DNA from 2 places in the Pseudoalteromonas sp. SCSIO 43210 genome. Region 1 is predicted to be linked to the other one. Evidence: predicted binding sites of a transcription regulator. Region 1 holds the regulator's gene; the other holds the start of a gene.
What was found. Region 1 encodes MetJ, which represses methionine synthesis genes. Its sites were predicted from a motif close to TAGACGTCTAGACGTCTA; they were not measured.

Region 1 (7,442 bases):
TGTATAACGAAGCACCGAATTTTGTGCCTTAGCTCTCTTTGCATGCTCTTGAATAAAGCTATCTAACTGGGATTTTTTACTTAAAAAATCATCCCAACTCCCTTGCGCAAGTTCATCAGGCATCAATGCCGAAAGACTAATATCCTCAAGATTTAGTTCAACCCCCAACTCTCTGGCTAAAATAAGCAATTTTCGCTGCATATCACGCCCAGATAAATCCTCGCGAGGATCGGGCTCCGTAAAACCCATTTTTTGCGCTTCAAGCACTAAATCTGAAAATATAATCGAACCATCATACTTACTACACAACCACGATAACGTCCCAGAAAATACGCCCTCAATACGTGTTATTTTATCGCCACTATGTTGTAAATCAGCAAGCGCAAAATTAATGGGTAAACCAGCCCCCACACTGGTGTTATAACGCCAATGTAAGTTGCGTTCAGAGATACTTGTACGTAGTGCTTTATACCAATTAGTAGGAGCTGTACCTGCATACTTATTAGCGCTTATTAAATGACAATCCATTTCTACAAAATCAGGATATAACCGGCTAAACTTTTCACTCGCTGTTATATCTACAATCACTTTATGTTCGTAATCAAGTTCATCAATTGCATTTAATAATGTTTGGTTTTGATAATCAGACGCTTCAAGTTGAAACTGGGTTTTCCATTGCGATACACCAATCCCATTAGGATTAAAAAGCATTTTTTGAGAGCGCACTAAGCCAACAAGCTTAATACTAAAGTCATCTGACAAGCGCTCAACTTGAGTAGATAACTGTTCAATAAACACCTCACCTACATTACCAAGTCCAGCGACTATTAAAGCAATTTCCTGCCCTTTGTTAATCAGCTTATCGTGTAATATGCTAAGTATATCGCTATCAATCACTTGATCAGTAAGTAATAAAATATAGCCGCTATCTTGGTGTGCAAATCGTGGTTCAATCGCATGTGCATTTAATAAATTAATCGCCAATAAGTGCAATTTACTAATATCTTGCTCTGGCGCAATCACAGCACACCCGTGTAAGCTCGATTCGTTAATATTAGCTCGACCTTCAAAATAGCTAATAACCTGATGCGTCGAAATAGCTGGCACAACTAAGTACGTCTCACCATTTTGACTAAAGTGATGCAAGCTATGCTGAATAAGCTGACTCACATGCGCAATATCTCCTTCACTTAAGTTTTCAACTATTAATAAATCAATATTTTGTAACGTTGTTATAAAGCGCTTTTGCTTGGCACTACCTTCTTTAACGATGTCAGTAGAGCTAGCTTGTACATCAAAGCTACTTCGTACTGATAATTTTATATCCGTATTTTTAAGAGGAGATAATGTTTTAGCATGCAATACGGGGTTACCTAGTCGTGCTAACAAATTGGCCTGTCCACGACACACCTTCGCGTATTTAATCGCTTTACTAACTTTACGAGGGTCGGTACTAAATACACCTTGTGTGTCAGTCCAAATACAGACTTGTTTTGCATGACAATAATTAGCGAGTAAGGTCGCACTATAATCACTTCCATTACGACCAAGCGTTACAGTATCCCCTGCTGTATTAGCTGCAATAAATCCAGTTACAACGTTAATTTTATTATGCGCAATTAAGTTTGCGCACTGTTGAGTATTTTGTTCATGTAATAACTGCCCATCATTTAATGTAAATAAAGCACGCGCATCGTGAACACACGCATCAACATTAAGCTCCTGCAGGTAAGCAGCGAGTACGCGTGCTGACCATAACTCTCCATGAGCAAGCAATTGGGCTTCTTGTAGCTGCCCTGTTTGCGCTAACAGCGTTATTGTTGATAGCTCTTCATTCAATTTTTTTAGAGCGTTACACTTTGTATTAGCTTGTAATAACTGCTCTATTAAATCTATTTGATGATTATTTAACTGTAATAAAATATCAGCAATTACATGTGTATCTTGCTGCTGGTAACTTTGCCATAACTTAACTAGTGTATCGGTTGTTTTCCCAGCTGCTGATACCACAACGCAATCACCAGGTTGTGTGTGCTCTAATATAATACCCGCAACACTTTTGTAACGCTGTGCTGAACTTAAACTCGAACCGCCAAATTTATGTATATTTTTAGTCATGTTAGTTACCAAAGCGCGGGGTAAGCGGCACTTAACTTAGCATCACCGCTCGATGTTCCCGCACCTTTAGTTAATCGATTTGTATTGTTTTTTCTGCCAGGTTTTACAAGTGTAAATACACGTTCAAGATCTGCTAATAAATCTTCAATGTCTTCTATTCCGACAGAAACACGAATAAGCGTATCACCAACGCCGGCTTCTAAGCGCGCTGTTGCATCCATCCCTGCATGCGTCATGGTCGCAGGGTGGCATATTAAGCTCTCAACGCCGCCTAGCGACTCAGCTAAACTAAAGTTATGTAGACTAGTTAAAAATGCCGCTGCATCGTTTATGTCGCCTTTAATATCAAAGCTAACCATGCCACCAAAACCAAGCTGCTGTGCTTTCGCTAATTCATGTTGGGGGTGCGACTCAAGCCCAGGGTAATAAACTTGGCTAACGAACTCAGATTCTTCGAGATACTGAGCTATTGCTAATGCATTTTCTTGATGCTGCCTTAAGCGCACATTTAAAGTACGTAAACCACGAAGCGTTAAATAGCTATCAAAAGGTGCCCCTGTGATACCAATGTTATTAGCCCACCAAGCAAGCTCGTCACCGATCTCTTGTGTTGCAGCAATAACAGCACCGCCCACTACATCTGAGTGTCCGTTAATATATTTAGTGGTTGAATGCACCACAATATCTACACCAAACTTAATCGGATTTTGTAAAGCAGGCGATAAAAATGTATTGTCAGCGGCCACCAGTGCGCCACACTGCTTAGCAATATCAGTAATCGCTTTAATATCAGTTAAACGTAGTACAGGGTTACTTGGTGTTTCAATCCAAATGAGTTTTGGTTTAATTACTAATATTTTTTGAAGACTTTCTGGTTTTGTTAAATCTAAAACCTCAAGCTTTAGCAAGCCACGCTTTTGCAGGGACGTAAATAAACGGTAGCTTCCACCGTAGCAGTCGTGTGGGATCACTAACGTGTCGTCGTGATTAAGCAGCTGAGTTGCTAAATGTACAGCCGCCATGCCTGTGGCTGTAATTATGCCGCGTACTCCCCCTTCGAGCTCAGCAAGGGTCTCAGCTAAGATATCGCGGTTAGGATTACCGCTGCGGCCATAATCATATTGGCGTTTAGTATCAAAATCGGCAAACGAATAAGTAGTCGATAAATAGATTGGCGCGACAACTGCACCGTGGTGTTTATCGGCTTCAACGCCACTACGGACCGCAATGGTTGCTTTGTTTTTTTCGCTCATATTCGTCACCTGATTAATTTGGATGTTTAGACGTCTAAAAGAGTAGTTTATTCAATTTGAGATGTCAAAACATTTAAACAGCTAGATGGCCAAACAACTAGTATTTGACTATCTTTTTTAAATCGATAGAATTTCACGCATATTCACACGCATTTTAGCGCATGTGAGCAATTAATAATCTGAGGCAACGATACATCTTATGGCTAAATGGAATGGTGAGTATATTCACCCATACGCAGAACACGGGAAAAAATCAGAACAAGTTAAGAAGATCACCGTTTCGATCCCACTGAATGTATTAAAGGTATTAACTGACGAACGTACTCGTCGTCAAATTAATAACCTGCGTCACGCAACAAACAGTGAGCTGCTATGTGAAGCGTTTTTACATGCATTTACAGGCCAACCTTTACCTAATGACGATGACTTACGTAAAGATAACGCTGAAAAAGTACCAGAAGAAGTGAAAAAAATAATGCAAGAAATGGGGTTAGAAGTCCCTGTTTTAGATGACGAATAAATAGATAAAGTAAAATAAAAAAACCTCAGTAATTACTGAGGTTTTTTTATGATTAAATTTTACGGTATAGATTTACTGCATATAGCTTTCTGGCAAATCAATTTGTGCCACACCCGACTCAACAGCAGCAAGAGCAACCGCTCTTGCTATACGTGGTAATAAACGTGGATCCATCGGTTTTGGAATAATATATTGAGCACCAAATTCCAGCTTATCAACACCGGCAGCTTTTAGGACCTCTGCTGGTACAGGCTCTTTTGCAATACTACGAATCGCTTCTACTGCTGCTATTTTCATTTCATCGTTAATTGCACTTGCGCGCACATCTAGTGCACCACGAAAAATAAACGGGAAACACAAAACATTATTCACTTGGTTTGGATAATCAGAACGCCCTGTCGCCATAATTAAATCGTTGCGCGCGCTGTGTGCTAGTGCGGGGTCAATTTCAGGGTCGGGGTTTGAGCACGCAAACACAACCGGCTTATCAGCCATCAGTTTTAAATCATCGGCTGCTAACAAATTAGGCCCAGATACACCAACAAATACATCAGCATCAGCAATAACATCTTGCAACGTACGCTTATCCGTATTGTTAGCGAATAGTTGTTTGTACTCGTTTAAATCATCACGACGAGTATGAATAACGCCTTTACGGTCAAGCATGTAAATGTGTTCACGCAGTGCACCACACTTAATTAACAGTTCCATACAGGCAACGGCAGCCGCACCAGCACCTAAACATACTATAATAGCCTCTTCTATCGATTTCTCTTGCACTTCAAGTGCATTCAACATACCGGCGGCTGTTACAATTGCAGTGCCGTGTTGATCGTCATGAAAAACCGGAATACTACAGCGCTCAATCAATGCCTTTTCAATTTCAAAACACTCTGGGGCTTTAATATCTTCAAGATTAATACCACCAAATGTATCGGCAATATTAGCAACCGTGTTAATAAAGTCTTCTGTTGTTTTATGCTTCACTTCGATATCAATAGAATCAAGGCCTGCAAAGCGCTTAAATAACAGCGCCTTGCCTTCCATTACAGGCTTTGATGCCAAAGGGCCTAAATTACCCAAGCCCAAAATTGCAGTACCATTAGTGATAACTGCAACCATATTACCTTTACCGGTATATTTATAAGCATTTGCAGGATCAGCAGCAATTTCACGCACAGGTTCAGCAACACCTGGGCTATATGCTAAAGCTAAATCTTGAACCGTTTCGGCAGGCTTGGTTAGCTCAATGCTGATTTTTCCTGGAACGGGATGAGAATGGTAATGTAGTGCTTGTTCACGAAAGTCTGACATAACGCGATTGTATCCTGCAATTTAAGTTAAAGTGAGAGGTGTTGTCTGGGTTACGATACCCTTATTATTTTTAAATTCCAAGCAATATCAGGTCTATCCTGTTATATGCTAGATTCATTAATTTTAAGAGGTTTTTCAGTAACTTTGCGAAGATATAGCGACATTTCATAAATAGAAATTCATATAAAAAGCATTTTTAGAGGTACTTTTAGCCGCGAGCCATTTTCTCTAAAAACGACTATCAAATTTTTAGTATAAATAACTATAAACAGCTTAATAGTCTACTTTAAAAACATTTATCTTCACGTTAGCTACATTTAACAACTTAGTTAAAAAATGAACACTTCAAAATATAGAGACTATTACGTACTTTGTCTGCAAAGGTTTATGCATACTCAGAATAAGAACAAGAAATAGTTATGCAAAGGAGATAACGTATAAATAGGCAGGAAAAGCACGTAAAGATAAATTTCAGGCACAAAAAAAGCACCCTAAGGTGCTTCTTTTAACTAAATAGCAAAAATTACTTCTTGCTACCAAGTGCACCGAAACGCTTGTTGAAACGATCAACACGTCCGCCAGTGTCTAAAACTTTTTGCTTACCAGTGTAAAACGGGTGACACGCAGAACATACGTCTAAGTGAATGTTTTTACAAAGAGTAGAGCTTGTTTCGAATTCATTTCCGCATGAACATGTTGCTGAAATTACTTCGTACTTAGGGTGAATACCTTCTTTCATAGAAACCTCTAGTTAAGGCCGCATCGCTCTCCAAACCCGTAGTTTGGTACCATACGTCGTTAAAACAAATTTGTTGGTGGCGGATTTTATCCAACAACTACCGAGCACACAAGGTTTAATTATAATTTTTTGCTAAAAAAGTAACCAAATAATAAAATGACTATAATTTGCTAGTAGGTTTTTAACTGTATATTTAGTACATTACACCATTAATTTTATTGGTTGAGTTGTTATGCGTTTTGTTGAAGTTGCTATTAAAGTCCCATTACCGCGCACCTTTGATTATAAAGTAGATGAACAGCTCTCAGGCTTGGTTTCTGATCTGAAGCCCGGAATGCGCGTTTTGGTACCCTTTGGTAATCAGCGTAAAGTGGCTGTTATATTAGCAGTAAAAAAGAGTACTGAAGTACCCGAGAGTAAAATTAAAAGCATTTTTGAAGTTATCGACGATACCCCAATATTATCTAGCGAACATTTAGATCTCCTTAGTTTTACAGCGCGTTATTATTGTTACCCACTCGGCGAAACGATTCATATAGCTCTGCCTAGTGCACTACGCCAAGGTGAATCACCAGACAAAACAAGCATTAACATGGTAATGCTTACCGAAAAAGGCGCTAAAGTACCGTCATTAAAAGCTAAAACTCAACTCAACTTATTAAAGCAGTTATCACAATCAGGTAAGTCATCGTTAACCGAACTAAAAGCACTTGGCTTTAGTAAAAAAACAATAGATAGCCTCATTGCTAAAGAACTCATCACACAAACTATCGAACACGATAACCAATGGCAAAGCGTTGCGCCAACCGTCGGTAGTAAACCGGTACTTAATAAAGAACAAGCAGTGGCCTGTACAGCAATCAATCAAAGTACCGGCTTTAGCAGCTTTTTATTAGAGGGCGTAACGGGCAGTGGTAAAACTGAAGTGTATTTACAGTGCTTAGAAGAAATATTAAAACGTGGCGAGCAAGCCCTCGTACTCGTGCCCGAAATCGGCCTAACACCGCAAACGGTAAACCGTTTTCGTCGCCGCTTCCCAGATACACCTGTTATGCTTTGGCACTCAGCACTTACCGACAACGAACGCCTACAAACATGGCGATTTTGTGAAAAAGGCAGTTGTGCGATAGTTATTGGCACACGCTCGAGTATTTTTCTGCCATTTTTAAAACTCGGTATGATTGTTGTTGACGAAGAACACGACTCGTCATTTAAACAACAAGATACCCTTCGTTACCATGCTCGTGATTTAGCCGCTTATAGAGCTTTTCAGCATAAAATTCCGCTTATATTAGGCAGCGCCACACCAGCTTTGGAAACGCTCCACAAAGCACTTAATAACAAATATCAGTTATTAAGCTTAACCGAGCGCGCGCAAACAGCGACTGACAACCAGTTTAAGTTACTCGATATGAAAGGTCAGCCCGACCAAGCAGGTATTGCACATGCAAGCCTTGCCACTATGCGACAGCATTTAAACCGCGGTAAACAGGTTATG
Region 2 (7,442 bases), 2.4 Mb from region 1:
TTTTTAGATAACAAGCTGGAACGAGATGCTGTTTCTTTTTCTCTGGCATTAAAAAATATACCTTATATGCATGCTGTTTTTTTAACCTTTACTGAGAATAGAAAAAATTAATACAATTATATTAGAAATTACAAAAAATAGGCTATTAAAAGTAATATAAAAAAACGAGCCTAACTCGGCTCGTTTTTGTTTTACTGATCGCTGCTTTCTTACTCCGGATCATACCCCAAATTAGGCGATAGCCACCTTTCAGCTTCTTCAAGCGTCATATTGGTTCGTTTAGCGTAGTCTTCTACCTGATCCTTTTGCACAGCTGCTACGGCGTAGTATTTTGCCTCTGGGTGTGAGAAGTACCAACCTGAAACAGCAGCACCTGGCCACATTGCGTATGAGCTGGTTAGCTGCATGCCAATGCGTTTTTCGGTATCGAGTAATTGCCAAATTTTCTTTTTCTCAGTGTGCTCTGGGCACGCTGGGTAACCTGGCGCTGGGCGAATACCTTGGTAGTTTTCGCGTATTAGCTCATCGTTTGCTAGGTTTTCGTCTGGTGCAAAACCCCAATACTCTTTACGTACTTTTTCGTGTAAGTATTCTGCAAACGCTTCAGCGAGCCTATCGGCAACGGCTTTAACCATTATTTTGTTGTAGTCATCTTGCTGTGCGTCAAACGCATTTGCTAAATCGTCTTCTTCTAGGCCGCCCGTTACTGCAAACGCGCCAAAGTAATCAGGCATGCCTTTTGGTGCTATGTAGTCGGCTAGGCAGTAGTTAGCAAAGTCGATTTTTTCGGTTTGCTGACGTAAATGACATGAGGTAGTTAAGACTTCTTTGCGTGTTTCGTCGGTGTATATTTCTATGTCATCACCCACGCGGTTTGCAGGGAATAAACCAATTACGCCAAGTGGTTGCAAACTGCCTGCTTTTTCAAGGTCGTCTAACATATCGTTAGCGTCTTTAAATAAGCTTTGCGCTTGCTCGCCAACTACTTCGTCGGTCATTATGCGCGGGTATTTACCGGCAATTGACCACGTCATAAAGTATGGCGTCCAGTCTATATATTTACGTAAAGTCGCAATTGATACATTTTTAAACTCGGTCACGCCCAGCTTTTTAGGCACTGGTGGTGTGTAGTTATCCCAATCAAGCTTTGCTGCGTTATCGCGTGCGCGCTGGATTGTAACAGGCTTAGAACGTGGTTTTTTACGCGCTTGTTGCTCGCGTACTTTTACATATTCAGCTTGTGTTTTAGCTAAAAAGTCAGGTTTAATGTCTTTTGATAATAAATTTGAAACCACACCAACTGCACGGCTTGCGTTATTTACATACACAACGCCTTTGTCATATTGCGGCTCAATTTTTACTGCGGTGTGCGCTTTAGAGGTAGTTGCACCACCAATGAGTAGCGGCAGTTCAAAACCACGGCGTTTCATTTCTTTTGCTACGTGTACCATTTCGTCAAGCGATGGGGTAATTAAGCCCGATAAACCAATAATATCGGCTTTTTCGTCGATGGCGGTTTGCAGTATTTTATCGGCAGGTACCATTACGCCTAAATCGATTACTTCATAGTTATTACACTGTAGTACCACGCCTACAATATTTTTACCTATGTCGTGTACGTCGCCTTTTACGGTCGCCATCACTATTTTACCATTGGTTGAACCTTCTTCTTTTTCGGCTTCAATAAATGGGTCTAGGTAGGCTACGGCTCGTTTCATTACGCGCGCCGATTTAACCACTTGTGGTAAAAACATTTTACCTGCGCCAAATAAATCACCTACCACGTTCATGCCATCCATTAACGGCCCTTCAATTACGTGAATAGGCTTATCGGCAGCAGCGCGGCACTCTTCGGTATCTTCATCTATAAAGGTGGTAATGCCTTTTACAAGCGCGTGCTCAAGGCGTTTTGCAACAGGCCATGTGCGCCATTCTAAATCTTCTACTCGCTCGGCTTGCGCCATACCCGAGTATTTTGGTGCAAGCTCTACTAAACGCTCGCCTGCGCCTGAGTCGGTGTTAAGTATTACGTCTGTAACGGCTTTACGTAGTTCTTCTGGTATGTCGTCGTAAACGGCTAGTTGCCCCGCATTTACAATACCCATGTCCATACCAGCTTGAATAGCGTGATATAAAAACACCGAGTGAATGGCTTCACGTACGGGGTTATTACCCCTAAACGAAAACGATACATTTGATACACCACCAGACACTTTACAGTGCGGCAAATTTTGTTTAATGCGGCGTGTGCCTTCAATAAATTCTACGGCGTAGTTATCGTGCTCTTCAATACCGGTGGCTACGGCAAATATATTAGGGTCGAATATAATATCTTCTGGCGCAAAGCCAATGTCTTCTACCAATATTTTATAACTGCGCGCACATATTGCGAACTTACGGTCTGCAGTGTCGGCTTGCCCGTCGGTATCAAACGCCATTACAACAGCGGCTGCACCAAAGCGCTTTATTATTTTAGCTTGGCGAATAAATGGCTCTTCGCCCTCTTTTAGCGATATAGAATTAACAATAGCCTTACCTTGAATACACTTTAGGCCTGCTTCTATTACTTCCCATTTAGAGGAGTCGACCATAATGGGTACGCGTGAAATATCAGGCTCTGAGGCTATTAAGTTTAAAAACTTAACCATAGCGGCTTTTGAGTCCAACATGGCTTCGTCCATGTTTATATCAATAACCTGTGCGCCATTTTCTACTTGTTCGCGGGCCACTGTTAGCGCGGCTTCAAAGTCTTCTTCCATGATTAAACGTTTAAACATGGCAGAACCGGTTACATTGGTACGTTCGCCGACATTAGTAAATACTGCTATTTGTTGGGTCATGCTGGCTCCTTAATTTAAGTTACAGGCTTCAAGGCCTGATAAACGCATGCGTACTTCAAGCTCTGGTAGTTGGCGTGGTTTAACGCCCGCTAAACCTTTTGCAAAAGCGCGAATATGCGCAGGCGTGGTGCCACAGCATCCGCCTACTATATTAATAAAGCCCGATTTACCCCAATCGATAATTTCGGTTGCCATTTCAGGCGCTTCTAAGTCGTATTCACCAAACTCATTTGGTAAGCCCGCATTAGGGTGTACCGATGTAAAGGTTTCGCACACGCGCGACAACTCTTCTACATATTGGCGCAGTAAATCAGGACCAAGCGCACAGTTTAAACCAATCGAAATAGGCTTAATATGGCGAATAGAGTTATAAAATGCTTCGGTTGTTTGCCCCGAAAGCGTACGGCCAGAGGCATCGGTAATAGTACCCGAAATCATAACTGGTAATTTACGCCCTGCTTGCTCAAAGGCTTCTTCTACGCCAAACGAGGCGGCTTTTGCATTAAGCGTGTCGAATATAGTTTCGATTAGTATTAAATCGGCGCCGCCTTCCATTAATGCAAGGGTTGATTCTACATACGCAGTAACTAGCTTATCAAAGGTAACGTTTCGGTAACCCGGATCGTTTACGTCTGGCGAAATTGAACACGTTTTAGATGTCGGCCCTAAAACCCCGGCTACATAGCGCGGTTTTTCTGGCGTTTTAGCCGTAAATTCATCACAAATTGCGCGTGCTAATTTAGCCGACTCTACGTTTATTTCACGGCTTAGGTTTGCCATGTCGTAATCTTCCATCGAAATAGTGGTCGAGTTAAACGTGTTGGTTTCAATAATATCGGCGCCCGCTGATAAAAAACCACGATGAATATCAGTGATTAAGTCGGGCTTGGTTAGGCTTAATAAATCGTTATTGCCTTTAATTAATACATGCCAGTCTTTAAAACGCTCTGCGCGATAGTCTTCTTCTTCTAGCTTATGATCTTGGATCATGGTGCCCATAGCGCCATCTAAAATTAAAATGCGTTCTTTTAATGCGGCGCTTATTTCGGCTTGCTTATTATTTGTAGGAGCGTTATTCGGCATAGTTGTTAGTCCTCACGTCTTGGCTAACTAAATTAATATCATACGGTGTGGTTTGGTACACGTAGTAATTTAACCAGTTCGAAAAAAGTAAAAAAGCATGGCTTTGCCACGTTTTTGAAGGTTGTTTAGTTGCATCGTCATCCGGAAAGTAATTTTCGGGTTTTGGTGCATTAGGGCTTTTTTTACAATCGCGCTCGTATTCTGCTTTTAGCGAGTCGGCGTCGTACTCTGGGTGGCCGGTTATAAACACTTGGCTACCTGATTTATTTTTAAGTAAGTAAGCCCCTACTCGCTCAGAACCTGCCAGTACAACTAGCTCATCACAGGCGTTTATTTTATTTATATCAATGTGGCCATAACGTGAGTGCGGTACTAAAAAGGTGTCGTCGAATCCGCGAGTCAGTGCGCCGTGATCAAAGTAACATTGGTGAGTAAATACGCCACACAGTTTATCGTCTTTTAAATCGCGCTTTAAATTGTAACGGTGATATAACGCTGCATGCGCTGCCCAACACGAAAATAACGTAGAGGTAACGTGTTGCTCAGCCCAATCAATAATGACTTTTAGCTCATCCCAATACGCTACATCGTCGTATTCTAAATGCGCAAGTGGCGCACCGGTTACTATTAATGCATCGTAATTATTGTCTTTAACCTCAGAAAAATAACGATAAAAGGTATCAAGGTGCTCTTCTGAATTGCTGCTACTGCGGTGAGTGTCGAGGCGCAGTAGTTCTACGTTTACTTGCAAAGGCGAGTTGGCAAGCAAACGAATAAACTGAACTTCGGTTTCTACTTTATTAGGCATTAAGTTTAAAATAGCCAAACGCATTGGGCGTATTTCTTGCGTTTTTGCACGTGTTTTTGGCATTACAAATACGTTTTCTTGACGTAAACGTGCAATTGCCGGCAACTCGTCTTTTACTGTAATTGGCATTCTTAAAGCTCCTGCTCATAAAAACCGAGAGTTAATTCGCCCTTATTATGAACAGAATGCCAAAAATATCAACCTCTAGATGTATAGATGTCTAAATGAACTTTAAGATAGTAAACGAAATTTATAGAAGCACTTAAAATTATTAAGTAATACTTTTTGAGTTGCGCTACCAGAGTCAGTAGCGCATGCGGTTTTAAAAACGATAATTTATAGAAAAGTTAAGAGCATAGATATTACCTTCAATTGCATCAAAATACTGGTATTCTGCACTTGCCTGCCAGCGTTGGTTTAACATGTAATCAACCCCCGCCCCAAATGTTTTGCCATCTTTATCGTAGTTTTCCTCTGTAATGAGAAACTGATTTGTGTTTGAGCCAATAACTTCTTTTGCAAAACGGCTGTAATCATCGTTATAGCTCAACTTATTTCTAGCGTATCCTGCAAATAAAAATACACCAACTCGGGAAGAAACTGGGTAATTAGCTTTTAAAAATATGCTTGTTTGTAATTGTAAGCCGGAACCAACTTGAGTATGTACAGGTTCGGAAGTAATTTTTCCTGTTAATGGTTCTTGAGTATAAACATCCCCATTTAATGGCGTTGGCTCCTCATTTAAACCAATACCCAAACGCCCTTCTAGTGCAAAATATGGTGAAAACTGATAACCTACTTGAGTATAAATCGTTGTAAACTGCAGGCTATACCCTTCGTAAACATCGAATTCGGTAGAGCCTAAACCGAGCCCTTGATAAGGTCCATTCACTCGCATTATCTCAGCGTTACTCGCAACTGAGTACCCTCCCAAAATTATTGCGCTTACGCTTAGGGATACAAGCCATTTTAATTTCATAATTATTCCTTTAGTTTAGTATCTGGTGATATTTTAAATACCTTCTATAAACGCCTAAACGCTCAATATAAAAATTCAAGTTGTGTTACGACAAAAGTGAAACCAAATTGCAGCTCTAAAATTAAGATGTGCGCTTTCAAGAAAACGCAAATCAAGTTAGAGTTAAACTTATTCATTATATTTTTCTTCTAAACAACTGTTAACACTATGCAGTTATTTAAATACCCATACAATTGATCAATACAATATAAAACAATTTACTACACTTTCTTACAGCCTACTTATTTTTGAAAAACTACGCCATTCGTTGACTGTTTCACCTGAGAGCCACTACAATACAACATTGAAATTTTTATTATTATTTGAAGGCTCCTTTAATGGTTTTACCTGATAAATTTATATTCTCGATGAGTCGAGTATCTAAGGTTGTGCCACCTAAGCGCACTATCTTAAAAGATATTTCGTTGCACTTTTTTCCTGGCGCTAAAATTGGTGTGCTTGGTTTAAACGGTTCTGGTAAATCTACGTTACTACGCATTATGGCCGGTGTTGACCAAGATTTTGAAGGTGAAGCACATCCTCAGCCTGGTACAAAAATTGGTTATTTACCGCAAGAGCCAGTACTAGACGAAAGCAAAACAGTGCGCGAAATTGTCGAAGAAGCCGTTGGCGAAGTTAAACATGCGCTTAGCCGTCTTGACGAAGTGTATAACGAGTACGCAATGGAAGGTGCTGACTTTGATGCACTTGCAAAAGAGCAAGGCGAGCTTGAAGCGGTTATTCAGGCGCACGATGGTCACAACATCGATAACGTTTTAGAACGGGCTGCTGATGCACTTCGCCTACCAGAATGGGATGCTAAAATTGAGCACCTTTCAGGTGGTGAGCGTCGTCGTGTTGCTATATGTCGATTATTGCTTGAGAAACCAGACATGCTTATTCTCGATGAACCTACTAACCACTTGGATGCTGAGTCGGTTGCATGGTTAGAGCGCTTCTTACACGATTACGAAGGCACTGTTGTGGCGGTAACGCATGACCGTTACTTCCTTGATAATGTAGCTGGCTGGATATTAGAGCTTGACCGTGGTGAAGGTATTCCATGGGAAGGTAACTACTCTTCTTGGCTTGAACAAAAAGATGCGCGCTTACAGCAAGAACAAAAATCTGAAAAAGCACGTCAAAAATCAATTGCGCAAGAACTTGAATGGGTTCGTTCAAACCCTAAAGGTCGTCAAGCTAAGTCAAAAGCACGTATGGCTCAGTTTACTGAAATGCAGCAGTCTGATTACCAAAAGCGTAACGAAACTAACGAGATGTTTATTCCACCTGGTCCGCGTTTAGGCGACCAAGTGCTTGAAGTAACTAATCTTCGTAAGAGTTTTGGCGATCGCGTTTTAATTGACGATTTAAGCTTTAGCATGCCAAAAGGTGCCATTGTGGGCATTATTGGTGCGAATGGCGCGGGTAAATCAACACTGTTTAAAATGATAAGCGGTGAGCAAGAACAAGACAGCGGTAGTATCAGCGTTGGTGAAACAGTACACCTAGCTACTGTTGATCAGTTCCGTGACGGTATGGATGAAAGCAAAACTGTTTTCCAAGAAATATCAGACGGTCAAGACGTACTAAAAATTGGTAACTTTGAGTTCCCAAGCCGAGCGTATGTAAGTCGCTTTAACTTTAAAGGTAACGATCAGCAAAAGTTTGTTAAAGACCTATCTGGTGGTGA

Region 2: the regulator MetJ is predicted to act here: its motif matches at 4,937-4,954, upstream of LOS73_RS08725 (homoserine O-succinyltransferase).

The regions. Positions count from the first base shown of each region.
Region 1 covers NZ_CP087225.1:4,476,987-4,484,428, forward strand. The annotation lists gene metL (bifunctional aspartate kinase/homoserine dehydrogenase II) at 1-2,118, opposite strand, end outside; gene metB (cystathionine gamma-synthase) at 2,124-3,371, opposite strand; gene metJ (met regulon transcriptional regulator MetJ) at 3,571-3,891, shown strand; gene LOS73_RS19455 (malic enzyme-like NAD(P)-binding protein) at 3,964-5,205, opposite strand; gene rpmE (50S ribosomal protein L31) at 5,729-5,944, opposite strand; gene priA (primosomal protein N') at 6,177-7,442, shown strand, end outside.
Region 2 covers NZ_CP087225.1:2,036,790-2,044,231, reverse strand. The annotation lists gene LOS73_RS08740 (DUF4238 domain-containing protein) at 1-49, opposite strand, end outside; gene metH (methionine synthase) at 210-2,840, opposite strand; gene LOS73_RS08730 (homocysteine S-methyltransferase family protein) at 2,850-3,923, opposite strand; gene LOS73_RS08725 (homoserine O-succinyltransferase) at 3,913-4,860, opposite strand; gene LOS73_RS08720 (outer membrane beta-barrel protein) at 5,054-5,710, opposite strand; gene ettA (energy-dependent translational throttle protein EttA) at 6,088-7,442, shown strand, end outside.